Regions from separate parts of the Psychrobacillus sp. FSL H8-0510 genome, predicted to be linked through region 2. Evidence: riboswitches for the same ligand, from Rfam matches in the RefSeq annotation. Region 2 holds a riboswitch; the other holds the start of a gene.
The links. A riboswitch is a leader RNA that binds a small molecule or an ion and turns the genes downstream of it on or off. The one in region 2 is predicted to bind FMN.
Positions count from the first base shown of each region.

Region 1: it holds a riboswitch for FMN, as region 2 does, so the genes downstream of both, MHI40_RS07210 (ECF transporter S component) here and ribE (riboflavin synthase) in region 2, are expected to answer to the same signal.

Region 1 covers NZ_JBBOYZ010000001.1:1,477,825-1,486,926, forward strand. Annotated here, with positions in the region: gene resB (cytochrome c biogenesis protein ResB) at 1-993, shown strand, start outside; gene ccsB (c-type cytochrome biogenesis protein CcsB) at 998-2,182, shown strand; gene MHI40_RS07190 (response regulator transcription factor) at 2,354-3,070, shown strand; gene MHI40_RS07195 (ATP-binding protein) at 3,063-4,847, shown strand; gene sigX (RNA polymerase sigma factor SigX) at 4,893-5,429, shown strand; gene MHI40_RS07205 (hypothetical protein) at 5,422-6,669, shown strand; FMN riboswitch at 6,972-7,104, shown strand; gene MHI40_RS07210 (ECF transporter S component) at 7,258-7,851, shown strand; gene MHI40_RS07215 (ferredoxin) at 8,581-8,829, opposite strand; gene MHI40_RS07220 (helix-turn-helix domain-containing protein) at 8,940-9,102, shown strand, end outside.
Region 2 covers NZ_JBBOYZ010000001.1:1,359,658-1,368,759, forward strand. Annotated here, with positions in the region: gene MHI40_RS06540 (TRAP transporter permease) at 1-1,531, shown strand, start outside; gene MHI40_RS06545 (protein adenylyltransferase SelO) at 1,743-3,212, shown strand; gene MHI40_RS06550 (YitT family protein) at 3,381-4,265, shown strand; gene MHI40_RS06555 (hypothetical protein) at 4,326-4,550, opposite strand; gene MHI40_RS06560 (SDR family NAD(P)-dependent oxidoreductase) at 4,705-5,460, shown strand; gene MHI40_RS06565 (MarR family winged helix-turn-helix transcriptional regulator) at 5,475-5,918, shown strand; FMN riboswitch at 6,071-6,202, shown strand; FMN riboswitch at 6,405-6,536, shown strand; gene ribE (riboflavin synthase) at 6,677-7,315, shown strand; partial or broken gene ribB (3,4-dihydroxy-2-butanone-4-phosphate synthase) at 7,328-7,915, shown strand; gene ribH (6,7-dimethyl-8-ribityllumazine synthase) at 7,952-8,419, shown strand; gene MHI40_RS06585 (DUF3889 domain-containing protein) at 8,479-8,808, opposite strand; gene MHI40_RS06590 (SDR family NAD(P)-dependent oxidoreductase) at 8,965-9,102, shown strand, end outside.

The DNA of each region.
Region 1 (9,102 bases), 120 kb from region 2:
GGACTTATCATATTCCTTTTTGGTGTAATGCTACGCGCACTTCCTGGTTTCTATGTGGATGAAACGATGTGGTTACGTGAAGGAGAAACACTTTATGTACCTGAAACCCATGGATACTTTTTAGAGAGTAAAGAATTTATTTATGAGACATACTCGAAAGAAGAATCCAAAGAAGTTTATGGTGAAGCGATTGATCGAGTGGGTACAATTGCAAAGAACTATCAAACAGATGTAGCTTTGTATAAGGGTCCTGAAGGCGCTGTTGCAGGTCATACAGAGGATTTAACATTTGAAAAAGAAGCTTCGATTCAAGTAAATAAACCAATTAAATTCGATAACTTTTCGGTGTTCCAAATGGACTTCCGATTGGATGAGTTAGCAACGATGACTTTCCAGTTACAGGATAAACAAACACAACAATCTTTTGGAGAATTTACAATCGATCTAGCTGATCCACAACCCATTTATGAACTAAATGATGGTTATAAAGTTGAAGTAATGGACTATTATGCAGACTTTACTGGATTTGAAGAAGGGGTTCCGCAATCTCAATCACCGCTTCCTAATAACCCAGCATTTCTAATCAAAATGTATAGCCCTGAATTTCCTAAAGGGGAAACTAGTTTTGTCATGATTAAAGAGACAGTAGAACCTTTAGGGGAAAACCAACATAAAATTGCATTCCAAAGTGTCGAGACAAGAGACGTATCTGGTTTAACAGTTCGTAAAGATTTAACACTTCCACTTCTTGCACTTGGAGGCCTTATCTTCATGATTGGTGTAGCACAAGGGGCGTACTGGAATCACCGTCGAATTTGGATTCAGTTATTAGAAGATGGACAAACGGTTATTGCCGCGCATACAAACAAAAACTGGTTGAGTGTTAAGAGAGATTTGGACAAGGTTACAGATGTAGCTCATCTTCCAAAATATCTAGATCAGCAAGATATAGATTCTTTAGAAGAAAAAGTGGATAAAGTGGAAGGAGTTTAACATAATGGATATGGCATCCTTAAGTAGTACATTATTATTTATAGCTTTTGTAGCGTATCTTATTGCTACGTTTTTATTTGGAGGAGCAGTAAAATCTTCAAATACTCAAACTACCAAGTCCTTTGATAGATGGGGCAAATTAGCGATTACCGTTACCATTTTAGGATTTATCGCTAATATTGGTTATTTTATTACTAGATGGATTGCTGCAGGACATGCTCCTGTAAGTAATCTATTTGAATTTACTACTGCATTTGGGATGATGGTTGTAGGAGCATTTATTCTTATATACTTTATATATAAAACACCTGCTCTAGGATTGTTTGCTTTACCAATTGCCGTGTTAATCATTGCTTATGCAAGCATGTTCCCGACAGAAATTACACCTTTAATACCAGCTTTGAAAAGTTACTGGCTGACTATTCATGTAATCACTGCCGCAATGGGTGAGGCAATTTTAGCAATAAGTGCAGTAGCAGGATTTATATACTTGTTGAAAAATATTGACCTGACAAAAAAATCCAAAGAACGCTTTTGGATTGAGGCAGTTATGTATGTTTTAGTACTTGTTGTAGGATTTGTTGTTTCCACGCTGTCATTTTCACTTGCGGATTACAGTGCAGAGTACTCGTATATAAGTAAAGATGAAACAGAGCATAATATTGAGTATACAATGCCAGCGCTTTTTGGTATGAATGAGTCAGTAGCGATTACAGAAGGTGCATTAGATCCACTTATTGAAATGCCACCACTAGTAAATGCTAAAAAATTAACTACTGTGGTATGGTCGATTCTAATCGGTTCTGTAATCTATTTATTACTTCGTTTAATATTACGTAAGCGTCTTGCAACTGTATTACAACCACTTACGAAAAAGTCTAATTCTCAATTGATGGATGAAATTGGGTATCGTTCTGTATTAATTGGATTCCCTGTGTTTACACTTGGGGCCTTAATATTTGCTATGATATGGGCACATGAAGCGTGGTCGCGTTTCTGGGGCTGGGATCCAAAAGAAGTATGGGCACTTATCACTTTCTTATTTTATGCAGTGTTCTTACATCTTCGCTTATCAAAAGGTTGGGAAGGTAAGAAGTCTGCCTGGATCGCTTTAATCGGATTCATCATAATTATGTTTAACTTGATTGCAGTAAATCTAATTTTAGCAGGATTACATTCTTACGCTTAAAAAAGTGTAAGCTTTTATAAATGCTAACTAGACAGAAACGAAACAGAATGTGTGTACTTGTGGAAAGCTCTTTACTCTTTATATAACAAGGGGGGAAGGGCTTTTCTTTCATTTTGGATACAGTAATTGTACAATGTAAAGTAGATGTTGATAGAAAGGTTTGATAAAACTATGTCTGAAACAATTAAACTTCTAGTAGTTGAGGATGAAGAACGTATTCGTCGTCTTTTGAAAATGTATTTAGAGCGAGAAGGTTACGAAGTAGAAGAAGCTGAAAATGGGGAAGTCGCATTAAAGTTAGCCTTAGAATATGATTATAATTGTATCCTTTTAGACATAATGATGCCTGAAAAAGATGGTATAGAAGTGATGACAGAACTACGTGTTCATAAAGAAACTCCTATTATATTATTGACAGCTAAAGGGGAAGAAGCTAATCGCGTAGAAGGTTTTGAACTAGGAGCAGACGATTATATAGTGAAACCGTTTAGCCCTAGAGAAGTAGTGTTACGAGTAAAAGCTTTGTTAAAACGTTCTACTGCATTTGCACCTTCACAAGGATCGTCTATTTCTAAAGAAATAGTAGTTTTTCCACACCTTACAATAGATCATGATGCTCATAGAGTAACTGCAGATGGTGTAGAGGTAGGTTTAACTCCTAAGGAATATGAATTACTTTACTTCTTAGCAAAAGCACCAGACAAAGTATTTGATCGCGAGCAATTATTAAAAGAAGTTTGGCATTATGATTTCTTCGGTGATTTAAGAACAGTTGACACTCACGTAAAACGGTTGCGTGAAAAGTTAAACAGAGTTTCCGAAAAGTCTGCTAAAATGATTGTAACTGTATGGGGTGTTGGGTATAAATTTGAGGTTATAAATGAATAGACTTTGGAATAGTGTTGTCGGGAAGCTATGGGGAACCATATTGCTTCTCGTCTTATTTGTGTTATTTATTGTAACCGTTTTATTACTTGAATTTTTAGGAGATTTCCATACAGAACAAGCAGAGGACACCCTTCGCAAAGAAGCAGTGACCATAGGGAAAATAGTTGAGCAACATGAAAATGTAGAAGATTCATTTGAAATAATCCGAGATATATTAGGTACAGAAACGAATACTTTAATTGTACGTAATTCTGAGTCCATTTTTTTGTCTATCCATGAGGGCCTCAACAAAGAGGTAGTACAGGAAAAGATATTGGATGATAAGGACTTATCTAAAATATATACATCTAATGAACCAATCGTCAAAAAAATGCTAATGCCTGCTATAAATAGTGAGGATCGGATGGAAGATTATATTATTTTAGCCGCACCTTTAGAATCCAATAAAAATATCCATGGTGCTGTTTTTATCTATCAAAGTTTAGAGGTTGTCAGTAAAACGACAAATAGTACTACGAAAATTGTTTTCTTATCTGGATTTATCGCCTTACTTTTAACTACGATGTTCACATTCTTTTTAACTTCACGAATTACATTACCACTAAGATCTATGAGAGAAGCAGCAATCCAGTTGGCACAAGGTAATTTTGAAACAAAAGTTCCGTATCTTCAAAAAGATGAAATAGGAGAACTAGGAATCGCCTTTAACCAGATGGGTAAACAATTGAAGCATCATGTAGAAGTAATTAACCAAGAAAAGGAACAATTAGCAAGTATATTAACGTCTATGACGGATGCTGTTATTACTTTTGATACGAAATTTGAAGTTCAAGTTAAAAACCCTCAGGCAGATCTTCTATTGGATAAGTGGTATAAAAGTTTGGAAGCAACAGAAGATTCTAAACTTCCTGCTGAGCTCCAGCACTTATTGGAATATGTGTTTGAAGTAAAAGAAGAGTTTGACGAAGAATTAGAGATTAAAGGATCCTATTTTGCAGCATCTATAAGCCTTTTATATTCTAGTGGAAATGTCGTTCGAGGAGCAGTAATCGTGCTTCGTGATATGACGGAACAACATCGTTTAGATAAAATGAGATCAGATTTTATCGCGAACGTTTCACATGAGTTAAGAACTCCTATTTCGATGCTTCATGGGTATTCAGAAGCAATAATCGATAATGTAGTGACCACGGAAGAAGACAAAAATGAAATGATGCGTATTATATATGATGAATCTAAGCGAATGGGAAGATTAGTAACCGAATTGTTAGATTTAGCACGCTTAGAGTCAGGATATCTTAGTATATATAAAGAGAACGTTCTAGTCGTTCCGACAATTGAAAGAATTACGCAAAAATTTGACCAGGCTGCTAAAGAAAAAGATATTGGCTTGAACTTTGAACATAACCTGACAGAAAACTTATCCATGCATCTAGATGAGGATCGTATGGAGCAAGTACTAACCAATTTAATCGATAATGCACTTAGACATACTCCAGAAAATGGTTCTGTTACCGTGCAATTGAGTATGACAGACGCACAGTTCGTTATAAAGGTTATCGACACAGGGTATGGGATTCCGAAAGAAGATCTTCCATATGTATTTGAACGTTTTTATAAAGCAGATAAAGCCAGAACAAGGGGAAAAGGTGGCACAGGCTTAGGATTGGCTATTGCTAAAAACATAGTAGAACGACATGATGGTGTGTTATCAGCGGAAAGCGAAATAGGGATAGGAACATCCTTTATCATTAAATTGCCAATAGAAGCTGTGTAACAAATACTTACTTGAAACGACTAATTGATAGAACGGGGGGAGCATATGAATGACTCCGTTTTCCACCGCTTGTATGATACCTATCATCAAGATGTTTTTCAGTTTCTCATATATTTGGTGAAAAATAGACAAACTGCGGAAGACTTGGTCCAAGAAGTATATGTACGAGTACTCAGAGCTTATAGTAGCTTCGAGGGGAAAAGTTCAGAAAAAACATGGTTATTCTCAATAGCCAAAAACATAGCAATTGACCATTTTAGAAAACAAGCTGTCCGGAAAAAGAGATTATTTGACTCATTTGACTGGGAAACGATGCAACTTGCATCTTCAGATATGCTACCGGAAGATTTAGTGCAGCTCAATGATGAGATGAGAACATTATTAGTTGCGTTGGATGATTGTACGGGAGATCAGAAAATGGTTATTATAATGCGGTATTTCCAGGAGCTTTCGATTGCAGAAACATCTGAAATCTTAAATTGGTCCGAAGGGAAAGTGAAGACAACGCAACATCGTGCAATAAAAGCACTTCGTGAGCGATTATCTGATAAGCAAAAGGAGGCAGATGTTCATCATGAGTGAGAAAAAAGCAGAAGACCGTGAATTAGATGAACTATTAAAAAGTTTGCCCAAGTATACAGATAAGCGCTCAAAAGAAGAAATTTACCAGCAGCTTAAGTCAAAAATAGAAACGCAAGAGAAATTTGAGCAACGTAAACGAATACAGGTGTCTATGAACAAATGGCTACCATTTATCATTTCTGTAGCATCTGTATTATTATTAACCGTACTCGTCTCTTCCTATATAAATAACAATGAGAGCTCCACAGCTGATACTGTCGAAGAATCGACCACAGCAGACGATCAAATGAGAACTCTAGAAGTACCAGAGGAATCCTCTATGGATGCTAAAGAAGAAGAATCTGTTGGTATAACAACTATGTCTGAAAAGTTAGCTCCTAATGTAGAATTAGCCCCATTTGATAGGACTTTTACTTCTGTTTATGAGCAGGATTTAGGTGATGGAACGGTATTTCATTTTTCTCTATTGGAAAATGCGCTCACTGTACCAATCACGATTGTCATTCCTCAAGAGAAAATAGAAGCGGATTTTCCAAATATGGAACCTAGTAGCTTAGAATTATATAATCAGTATGCTTTGGAGATTGACGAAACTTCTCTTGGTTTCCAAGAATATCATCCTTACAAAGGCTACTTTATAGCAGAAGGTAAAATATTAAAACATTACTTACCAGCAGATCATGGCTACGATTCTGCACCTGGAACAGCTGTACCATACATCTCTTCAATCAATGAGGTCTTTACCGATTTTGATTCGTTCTTAAGAGTAAATGAGGACGGATCCCCAATCGAATGGAATCAAGTAGGGACTATAGAGGAACCTTTGGTGTTAACTGGCACAGAGCAGAAGGTAAATTATTTTGCATATAAGGCTTTTAATCAAGTGACCTATTTAACACCAAACTTCAATAAAACTTTCAATACACTATTAGAAGCATTGCAGGGGATGAAAAATCCTGAAAATGAAATTTATACTTCTGTTATTCCGAATGATGTAACTTATTCAGTTAAGGAAGATAAGGGACTTGTTGTACATTTTGATGAGCCTTTAGATTTGGAATCACTAAATGCAAGTGAGGCATCCCGTTTGATAGAAGCTTTCTCGCTTACAGCTGCAAGCTTCAATCAAACTATCCGATTAGAGAATATCGTACAAGAAAAATGGAATGAAATAGATTTTTCTAGTCCACTTCCAGTTCCAGTGGGGCCAAATGGTTTTACTATGCAAACAATTCAATAATAAAAAAATGCCAATGCTTATTAACTTAAGCTTGGCATTTTTGTTTTAAGATATATGTGATAGCCCATACATTTGTGAAAATAGCCCATAATTAATCATCTTGCTAGTAAAACTAGCGGATAGCCCAGCCCATACGAATACAGCCCATAAGCGATCCGATACAGCCCTTAAATTTTAATAATCGCCCATAACATAAGTTTGCCTAGTATTCTCAGTTGCAAACAGGTCTGTTGCATATATTGTTTTAATTTGATAAAATGTTATTAATTCAAGATATATTCTTGGAGGACAACAAAATATTGATTCATCTTCGGGGCAGGGTGCAATTCCCGACCGGCGGTATTAGAAATTTATTTCTTCAGCCCGCGAACCTTAACAGGTTGATTTGGTTAAATTCCAAAGCCGACAGTATAGTCTGGATGGGAGAAGGTGAAGGTGCAGTCGTTTTTCGTATGCTTATACGGATACGCTTATTAAAGTGTACCTTGTTTCTCCCTTGAACTTCTATAAGTTCGAGGGATTTTTTAAGTATGCAAACGTTCTGAACCTTTCTTCTTGTGGAGTGAATCGCAAAAGGAGAGAGGATTTATGTTAAAAGGCAAAACGCGAATGCTTATTGCAGTCGCAATGCTGAGTAGTATTTCTTTTGTTTTAATGCTACTTGCATTTCCATTACCGGTTTTACCGGCTTATTTAAAGGTGGACTTTAGTGATATACCAGCATTAATCGCTGCAATCACAATGGGACCAGTTGCAGGAATTTTAGTCGCATTTTTAAAAAATGTGCTAGATTGGTTATTTGCAGGAAGTCCAACTGGTGTACCTGTTGGTCATATGGCTAACTTTGTAACTAGTATCTTGTTTATCGCACCTGTGTATTTGATTTATCGCAAAGTTACTTCGTCCAAAGGCATTATGGCAGGACTCGGAGCAGGTACAGTCTCTATGGCTATTGGGATGAGTGTACTAAATTATTATGTATTTTTACCAATGTACGCTTATTTCTTAAATTTCCCTATGGAAACAGGCACTGCTTTGTTTAATACGATCATTTTTGGTATATTACCATTTAATCTTATTAAAGGTATATTAGTAACGATCGTGATGATTGTTTTATTCAAACGAATGAAGCCATTGCTTGATAAAGTAACTAGTTCATATATGAAACCTAATACAAATTAACAAAAAGTTGTTTCTCCACTAGGAGGAACAACTTTTTTTAAAAAGAAAATATACTTGGTTTATGGAGCTGAAAAGAAAGAATGATAATACTGATTTTCGCTTCAGGCGGACGCTTTCCGCGTTCTTGGCTTCAGCCTCCTCGTTCGCTGCGCTTCTGCGGGGTCTTCAGCTCAAGCTTCCCGCTGGAGTCGCCGCCTTGCGCTACAATCAAATAAACGGGTAGTACCCAACAAGAAGATTTAACATAGCTTATCGCTTAAGTCACAAGAGTGGTAAAATCTTAGAAATGGAAAAGTTATTTGTATTCACTTTTGAATTAAATGTTATTCTCCATTGATAGATGAAGAAGGTAGATTTCTCGTACATTAGTGGAAATAAAGAGAAATAGTAAGTGTTGCCAAAATAAAGAAGCAAACGAGTGAACTAAATTGCATCTTCGGGCTCGCACGATGCGGGTCAGGCAGTCGTTGCGACAGGATGTCGCGTACTTAGACTGTCATCCATCACCTCTAAGAATAAGAAAGTATCTTATCTCTAGTTATCTAAAAACGCCCTTACCTGTTTCTAAATGTTGTAGAAGGGTGAGACAGTCAAACGATAGTAATAAGTCTGTCTAAAGCCATGTGAAAACAATTGAAACGGATATTGACCGACCTAGCGTCTATTTGTCTGATATTATTAGAATGAAAAATGGTGATTATGACAAAGTCACAACCACCATTCCATATACTATTCGTATTTCAGTGCGTCGCCTTCGAATGATTCATCTGCGACTTTAATAGAATCAGTAGGACAGCCTTCAAAAGCGTCTTCCATATCTTCCGTTAGTTCTTCTGGAACTTCTGTTGTACCCATGTTATTATCTAAAATAACGAAGGCAATACCTTCATCATCATAGTCATAAATATCTGGGGCAGCGGCTCCACATGCTCCGCACGCTATACATGTATCTTTATCTACAATTGTATATTTTGCCATTATTATATTCTCTCCTTTATAACTACTAACACGAATATGCTATCGTATTCATTCTAAAGATGTTTTCCCTATATTTCAACCAAAATACTTCAGAAAAGAGAGGTATTCCTATGCATTTTCATCAAATATTACTATTTATTATACATAAGTTATCCGGACAACGTTCTGAGAATGCTCCTTATTATTTATTAAAAGGTAAAAAATCAGGACAAACTATTCAAGATGTGACATATTTTCAACTTCATGCTTTTTTCTCTATTCTCCCACAATTAT
Region 2 (9,102 bases):
TGCAATCTTTTTAGTGTACGCATACCTAGGACCTTATTTCCCAGCATTTATGGCTCATAGGGGCCAAAGTGTCGATAATATTGTGAATTTAATGTTCTACACAACTGATGGTATTTTAGGGACACCTCTTGCTGTTTCATCTACTTATATTTTTGCCTTTTTGCTTTTCGGAGCATTTTTAGTGAAAACCGGAGTAGGACAATATTTTAATGATTTGTCTGTGGCAGTGGCTGGAAAGTTAGTTGGAGGTCCTGCAAAGGTTGCTATTTTTTCATCTGCTTTACAGGGTACTATTTCGGGAAGTTCGGTAGCAAATGTTGTTACTTCTGGTGCCTACACAATTCCAATGATGAAATCGCTTGGGTATAAGAAGGAGTTTGCTGGTGCAGTTGAAGCATCGTCTTCTACTGGTGGACAGTTGATGCCACCAATTATGGGTGCAGCCGCATTCTTAATGGTTGAATTTATCGGACGTGGAGTAACGTACTGGGATATTGCAAAAGCAGCGGCAATTCCAGCTCTATTATATTTTACTGGAATATGGATTATGACCCATTTTGAAGCGAAGCGTTTAGGTTTAAAAGGATTAACAGATGATCAAATGCCAGATCGGAAGGAAATCTTTAAAAAGATTTATTTAATTTTACCTATTTTCCTAATCATTATTTTAATGATGGTAGGCGTTCCTGTTATTCATTCAGCGTTATATGGTATTTTAGCTTGTATTGCAGTAGGGTTTATCAACAAAGATACTAAACTTGGTATCAAGGAAATTTTAGATGCTTTAGTGGATGGGGCAAGAACAGCTTTAGCGGTTGTTGCAGCTACTGCGTGTGCAGGAATTATCGTCGGAGTAGTAGTAAAAACTGGATTAGGCTTAAGTCTAGCTACAAGTTTGGTTAAATTAGCTGGAGGAAGTATCTTATTAACATTATTCTTTGTTATGATAGCGTCTCTAATTTTAGGGATGGGTGCACCAACTACAGCAAACTATGTAATTACATCTACAATTGCAGCACCAGCGATTATTACTTTGCTAGCGCCTGATGTTGCACAAAGTGCAGTTCCAATTGTTGTTCTATTATCTGCACATTTCTTTGTTTTCTATTTTGGAATAATAGCAGATATTACACCTCCTGTTGCACTAGCCGCCTTTGCCGCTTCAGGGATATCTGGTGGAGATCCTATAAAGACCGGTTTAGAGGCTTCGAAATTAGCAATTGCAGCCTTTATAATTCCATACATGGTGGTCTTTTCACCAACATTGTTAATGATTGATACGACTTTGTGGGAAATTATCTGGGTCACATTTACTGCAATAATAGGGATGATTTCTATTGGCGCTGGAATGATAGGGTATTGGTATAGAAAGGTTAATTGGTTGGAAAGAATTTTGGCAGTAGGAGCAGGATTACTATTGATATACCCAGAGAGTATGTCGGATATAATAGGGCTTGTATTATTTGGGGTACTATTTGTAATTCAATTATATACTCGGGAAAAGGAAGACACGAAAATTATAGCAGTATAAACATAAAAAATACGAACCATAATGGTTCGTATTTTTATGTTTTCTTAAAATCGAGAGATACTTGTTTAAATATTAGGGGATGCCTATTATAGGGTATTCTTTTTTAATAGGCAAAAGAGAGCCAAGGGGAGCGTATCTGTAGCATGTAAGGGTATAATAATGAATAATAAGTAACTAGTATTGCTTTTTCAACTCAAGAAAGGAAGATTCGATGAAGGAAGAGAATTTAAATGTAGGATGGAACTTGGAAAATACGTATACCGAACTTCCAGAATTACTGTATACAGCTATAAATGTAAATCCTGTTAGTAATCCTAAACTGGTTATATTAAACGATGCGGTGGCAACATCTCTTGGGCTAAATTCGAAAGAGCTAGAAAGTACTCATGGTGTTGAGGTACTTGCTGGTAATAAGGTGATTGAGGGCGGTATACCTTTAGCTCAGGCTTATGCTGGTCATCAATTTGGAAATTTTACCATGTTAGGTGATGGAAGAGCACTGTTGCTTGGTGAACAAATAACTCCGTCGGGGGAGCTAGTAGACGTACAATTGAAAGGCTCTGGTAGAACACCATATTCTCGTGGGGGAGACGGACGAGCGGGCCTCGGGCCGATGTTACGTGAATATATTATTAGTGAATCGATGCATGCTCTAGGAATTCCAACAACCAGAAGCTTATCAGTAGTTACTACCGGAGAGAGTATTATGCGAGAAACTGTTCAACCGGGTGCAGTGATGACACGTATTGCTGCAAGTCATTTACGTGTAGGTACTTTTCAATTCGCTGCAAAATGGGGCACATTCGAAGATCTTAAAGCTTTAGCGGATTATGCAATAGAAAGACATTACCCAATTTTATTGGCTAATGAAAATCGCTATCTTGCATTCCTTAAAGAAGTGATTGAACGCCAAGCGGCATTGATAGCAAAATGGCAAATTGTCGGTTTTATACATGGAGTGATGAACACAGATAATATGACGATAAGCGGAGAGACAATCGATTATGGACCTTGTGCTTTTATGGATATATATAATCCGAAAACAGTATTTAGTTCCATTGATAGACAAGGTCGTTATGCTTATGAAAATCAGCCAAATATAGCCGCATGGAACTTAGCGAGATTGGCAGAAAGTTTATTGCCTCTTATTCACGAAGATCCGGATGAAGCTGTGCAGCAAGCGCAAGAAGCGATGGCGGCCTACCCAGTAACTTATGAAAATTATTGGTTAACAGGAATGGGGAATAAGCTAGGGATTTTTAATATAGAAAAAGAGGATATTTCCCTAATCGAAAACCTTCTTGAACTTATGGAGAAATACGAAGTAGATTATATAAATACATTCCGATTATTGACTCTTGATAAAGTGGAAGAAACTGAATTATTCGGTAAAAATGGATTTGAACAATGGTATGAAAAATGGAAAACTAGACTTGAAAATCAGCAGGTGTCAGAAGAATTTATAAAGCAACTAATGCAGAAAAGTAATCCAGTAGTTATTCCGAGAAATCATCGAGTAGAAGAAGCGCTTGATGCAGCAGTGAATAGTGAGGACTATAGTGTATTAAACAATTTGCTAAGTGTAATTTCACATCCTTATGATTACAATGCAGACTATATGGATTATACTACTCTTCCTCCTGATACTTCAGGACCGTACAAAACGTTTTGCGGTACTTAATCCAAAGGAAAGAAAAGTCTGTGAACCTTAAAAGTTTACGGGCTTTTCTCACTTACAGGAGAGGATAAATATCAAAAACTGAAAAGTATTACGTTATGCAGATTTAATCTTGTAACTCAGTCTTTTTTTCTTTAAAATTAATAGTAATCATATTTGTTTAATCTTTATATGAATAAGGGAGTTTTAGAAATTATGCAGAAAAATAAAGTAGCGGATAAAGTCCGTAGAATAATTTTAATTGTAATAGGAGCAGCAATAGCTGGTTATGCACTGGAAGCAGTGTTAATACCAAACTCAGTTATTGACGGCGGCGTAACAGGTGTTAGTATCATGGGTACATATTTGTTTAATATACCACTTGGACTTTTACTCTTTATATTAAATATTCCGTTTGTATATATTGGTTATAAACAAGTGGGGAAAACCTTTGCAATAATGAGTATTATTGGTATAGCATCCCTATCTATTTCAACAGTTTTAATGCATCAAATTGAGCCGATTCTAAGTGCAAAAGATCCACTATTAGTAGTAATATCTGGAGGGGTAATGCTAGGTATTGGTATTGGTGTGGTATTACGTAACGGTGGTGCACTTGATGGTGCAGAAGTTTTAGCGGTTCTAGTATCTCGAAAAGTACCATTTTCAGTAGGAGATATAATCTTATTTATTAATGCATTTATTTTTCTAGGTGCTGGTTTTATATATGGTTTAGAAGGAGCACTCTATTCAGCTACTACTTATTACATAGCTAAAATAGTTATTGATGTTATTCAAGTTGGACTTGAAAGTTCCAAATCAGTTCGAATAGTTAGTAAAGAATCCGAGGAAATTGGGTCTGCCATACAGGATCGTTTAGGTCGTGGTGTAACGTACTCCAGTGGTCGCGGTGGTTTCTCCAATGAAACTATGGATATTGTCACATGTGTAATCACTCGCATGGAAGAAAACAAGTTAATAACAATTATTAAAGAATTGGATCCTGGTGCTTTTATTGTGATCACAGATGTGGCAGAAGTAAGAGGCGGTACGTTCAAAAAACGAGATATTCACTAAAATATAAATACCCGTTAAATGAGTATATATGCTCATTTAACGGGTATTATTATTTTAAAGTTATTTTCGTTTCTTCTTCCCGAGATCTTTTACAGAAGTTTTGTTTTTATCTACCACTTTTTCAAATTCTACTTGAACCTGAATACCATTTTCTTCTGTTTCCAGTACATTAATTACTTTACCTTTTCTACCTTTGATTTTAAGATCATCATCGATGGAAGGGATATCTCTTAATACTTGAGTTAAAATAACCATATTTTTCTCCATAAAATGAACTGCAAACATTTCCATTTCCCCTTACTTTATAATTTAGAATCTATGTATTTTATGATTATTTAAAAGTTATAGAACTTTAAAATAGATAAACCATATTAGTTTATTGTTAAATTGTTTAGTGTTAAACTAAATTGGAAACAATAGAGAAAAAGGAGTGTTAAAGATGAGTAAACTTCAAGATAAAGTTGTAATCATTACTGGTGGTGCTGGTGGAATTGGATTTGGGATGGCAAAAGCAATGGCTAAAGAAGGCGCAATCGTTGCAATTGTAGATGTGAATGAGGAGACAGGTAAAGCAAGTGAGAAATTATTACAAGAAATTTCCCCAAGATCAATGTTTTTAAAAGCAGATCTTATGGATCGCGAAAACTTACCAAACATCATTAAAACAATAGTTGATAACTATGGTAAGTTGGATGTACTTGTAAATAATGCACATGCATCAAAACAATTAACGATTGAGAATATTACACAAGCGGATCTTGATCTATCATTTGGTACTGGATTCTATCCAACATTCTTTTTAATGCAGGCTGCACTGCCTTACTTAAAAGAAACAAAAGGAAATATTATTAACTTTGCTTCAGGGGCAGGATTGGCTGGTCATGAAACTCAAGGAGCATATGCTGCTGCTAAAGAAGCAATTCGTGGGATATCACGTGTAGCTGCAAACGAATGGGGTCGTTTTGGTATTAATGTGAATATTATCAGTCCGGTTGCTAACTCAGAGGGAGTAAAAGCATGGGCAAAAGCTCAACCTGAATATTATGAAGCAGTTCTAAGTAAAATACCGATGGGTCGTTTCGGTGAAGTAGAAGAGGATATTGGACGTGTAGCAGTATTTTTAGCTAGTGAGGATTCAAGATATATTACAGGTCAAACGATGATGGTTGATGGTGGATCCATCATGTTGCGTTAATAGAAGGATGTAGTATGGAGAAAACAAATTTATTTAAATTGATTCATGCAACTGAAGTAATCTCAAACGAAAATATAGTTAAATTCTCTTCTAAATTTGAATTTCCAGTAGGAATATCTGCAATTTTGGTACTAGCACAATTACGTGCAAATGGTCCAGTAATGCAAAGTGATTTAGCAGAGACCTTAGGGTATACAAAAGGAGCAATCACAAATATTTCTAGCAAGCTCGTGAAGTTCGAATTAGCGGAACGACTGTATAGTGAAGCAGATCGCCGGACGATCCATCTTCAGATTACAGAAAAAGGGCGATCTGCTTTAATGGAAGCACAAAAGATTGGCGAAGAAATATTTGTGGAGTTATTTGAAGAGTTGACTGTGGAAGAATTAGATCAGTATTTATATATACAGCAAAAAATATTAAACAGTATGAAAAATATAAGATTGTCATCATTATGATCTAATTATTTTTTTTAGAAAAAAGTTGCTAAGACCCTCAACACAAGAGGTTCTTAGCTTTTTATGTTTTTCAAAATCCTTTTGTATAATGTAAAAGTACTTAACTCCTTGCAATTAAGATATGAAATTGTTATGCTAATAACAATTTTATAACATTCCTTCGGGGTCGGGTGAAATTCCCAATCGACAGTAAGAGAGAAATCTCAAAGCCTGTGAGCCGTAAAACGCATGATTTGGTGAGAATCCAAAGCCGACAGTTAAAGTCTGGATGGGAGAAGGAGAAAGTCGCCTATTTGGAGGTTTTTTAGTTATGCTAAAAAAGGAACAAAAGGCTTATTAAAGTATGACTTCTCTCGCATCCATAAATTTGGATGCGTTTTTTAATGTCTAGCTATAGCGTTTGTCAGTGCCAACAAATTTGGGCAAGTCAGTTTGTTGGGACATGATCCCGCGGGCATAGGCGCTTCTATTTTTTAAAATTGAATAACTATCCTTCGGGGTCGGGTGAAATTCCCAATCGACAGTAAGAGAGAAATCTCAAAGCCTGTGAGCCGTAAAACGCATGATTTGGTGAAAATCCAAAGCCGACAGTTATAGTCTGGATGGGAGAAGGAGTAGTTCAATGCTTTTTGAGAGAAAAACACAAAAGGCTTATTTGAATCTACCTAATTTCCCTCCGACACTTATGTGTACGGAGGTTTTTGTTTGAAGTAGGCTTTAGATTCCATCTAAAAGTACTTACTAATAAGGAGGATACGATGTTTACAGGAATTGTTGAAGAGCTTGGCACCATTAAGAACGTACAAACATCTGCTAGCAGTATGCAACTTATTATCCGAGCAAAACGAATTTTAGAGGACATCAAATTAGGTGATAGTATTGCAGTGAATGGTGTCTGTTTAACAGTAATCGCATTTTCAAGATTTGAATTTACAGTGGACGTTATGCCAGAGACGTTTTATGCAACTACAACAAAATTATTAAATAGCAGTTCAGTTGTCAATTTAGAAAGAGCATTAGCGGCAAACGGTCGATTCGGTGGACATTTCGTTACAGGACATGTGGATGGTGTGGGTACCATATTGAAAAAGCACCATGCAGCAAATGCAGTGTATATCGATATTATTGTACCAGAAGAGGCAAGTCACTTTTGTATTCCAAAGGGATCTATAACGATTGATGGAACAAGTTTAACTATTTTTGCTATAAATAAGTCGACAGTAACAGTTTCATTAATTCCCCACACAAATAAGGAAACAGTTCTAGGTGTGAAAAAAGCGGGTGAACTCGTTAATATCGAAGGTGACATGCTAGGGAAGTACGTGCATCAATTTAGTACAAAGAAAAGTGAATCGACTATCATCACCCAGGACTTTTTACAGCAGAACGGTTTTTAAGGAGAAATTAGCATGCTTAATACGATAGAAGAAGCAATCACAGATTTAACACAAGGAAAGCTTATTATTTTAGTAGATGATGAAAACCGCGAAAATGAAGGCGATTTCCTTTGTTTAGCAGAATTTGCAACACCAGAAAACATCAATTTCATGGCTAAGTATGGTCGAGGATTGATTTGTATGCCTATTCATGAAGAAATCGCAGAGGTATTGCAATTACATCCGATGGTTTCTAATAATACAGATTCTCATCAAACTGCATTTACTGTGTCGATTGATCATGAAAACACTTCAACGGGCATAAGTGCGTTTGATCGATCAGAGACGATGTTACAAGTCATTAAGCCACAAGCAAAGGCACAACAGTTTAAACGACCAGGACATGTCTTTCCGCTAATCGCAAAGCCAGGTGGTGTACTGGAAAGACGAGGTCATACGGAAGCTGCAGTTGACCTTGCCATGCTTTGTGCCTCAGCTAAATCAGGTGTAATTTGCGAAATAATGAACGATGATGGTTCAATGGCACGATTACCAGATTTACTGGAGCTTGCCAAACAATATCAATTAAAGATTGTCACAATCGAAGAACTATCAAGGTATTTAATAAATATTAAAGCTAGCTAAGGAGAGAATAAGATGGTAAAAACAATAGAAGCAAATTTAATTGGAACAGATTTGAAAGTAGGTATTGTTGTCGGACGTTTTAATGATTTCATCAATGCAAAACTAGTTGACGGTGCAATAGATGGGTTAAAACGTCATGGTGTCGCTGAAGAAAGTATTGAAGTTGCTTGGGTTCCTGGTGTATTTGAAGTACCATTTATTGCAAAAAAAATGGCAGATTCCCAAAAATACGATGCAGTGATTGGTCTTGGTACAGTAATCAGAGGTTCAACGACACACTATGATTATGTTTGCAACGAAGCAGCAAAAGGAATTGCACAAGTAGGTTTACAAACTGGAGTACCAGTTATTTTTGGTATCGTCACTACAGAATCTATAGAACAAGCTATTGAACGGGCAGGTACAAAGGTTGGAAACAAAGGATACGATGCAGCCGTCTCTGCAATTGAGATGGCAAATCTGTTAAAGGTCATGTCGTGATAAAATTGGTTCACTTAAATTTAGAAATGACTTAGAAACAATAGAAAAAGTATAAACAATTAATCCGAAACTTCATGGATTTGAACATGGATCAATTCATTAGTATCAGTAATATATTCAATTTTAACAGAGACTCCAAATTCTTTGTCACTCTCTTTTAACCTTAGACTGAACTTTTCAATGGTAGAATTTCCTTTCGGTTCACTTCCTTCATAAAGATAGTCAATTATACTTGCATGGGGAAATTTGGATTGAGTTTCTTTTACAGCAACTTGTCCCCATTTAGCATAGGCAGGGGTTTCCTGATGAGTAGGAGCGGTTGTAGGTATATATGTTGTTAATGTCTGCATAGAAGCTATAATGGTAAGTTCGATAACTAGTTTTTGCATAATTCATCACTTCTCCTTTCCTTTAGAATGTGTCATTCAAAAGAAATCATTCTATCGTTATTTTGATTCCTAATGAGGAGAGCAATAATTCTGACAAAATATAAAATTGTAATATAATGAAAGAAGAACATGATTTGAATTAGAGGGGGCAACATAATGGAATTAGGATTAGCTGGAAAAGTAGCAATCGTTACGGGCTCAAGTAAAGGGATAGGTTTACAAACAGCTTTACAATTAGTGCAAGAAGGAGCTAAGGTAACTCTTTGTGCTCGAGGAGAAGAACAATTAAAAGAG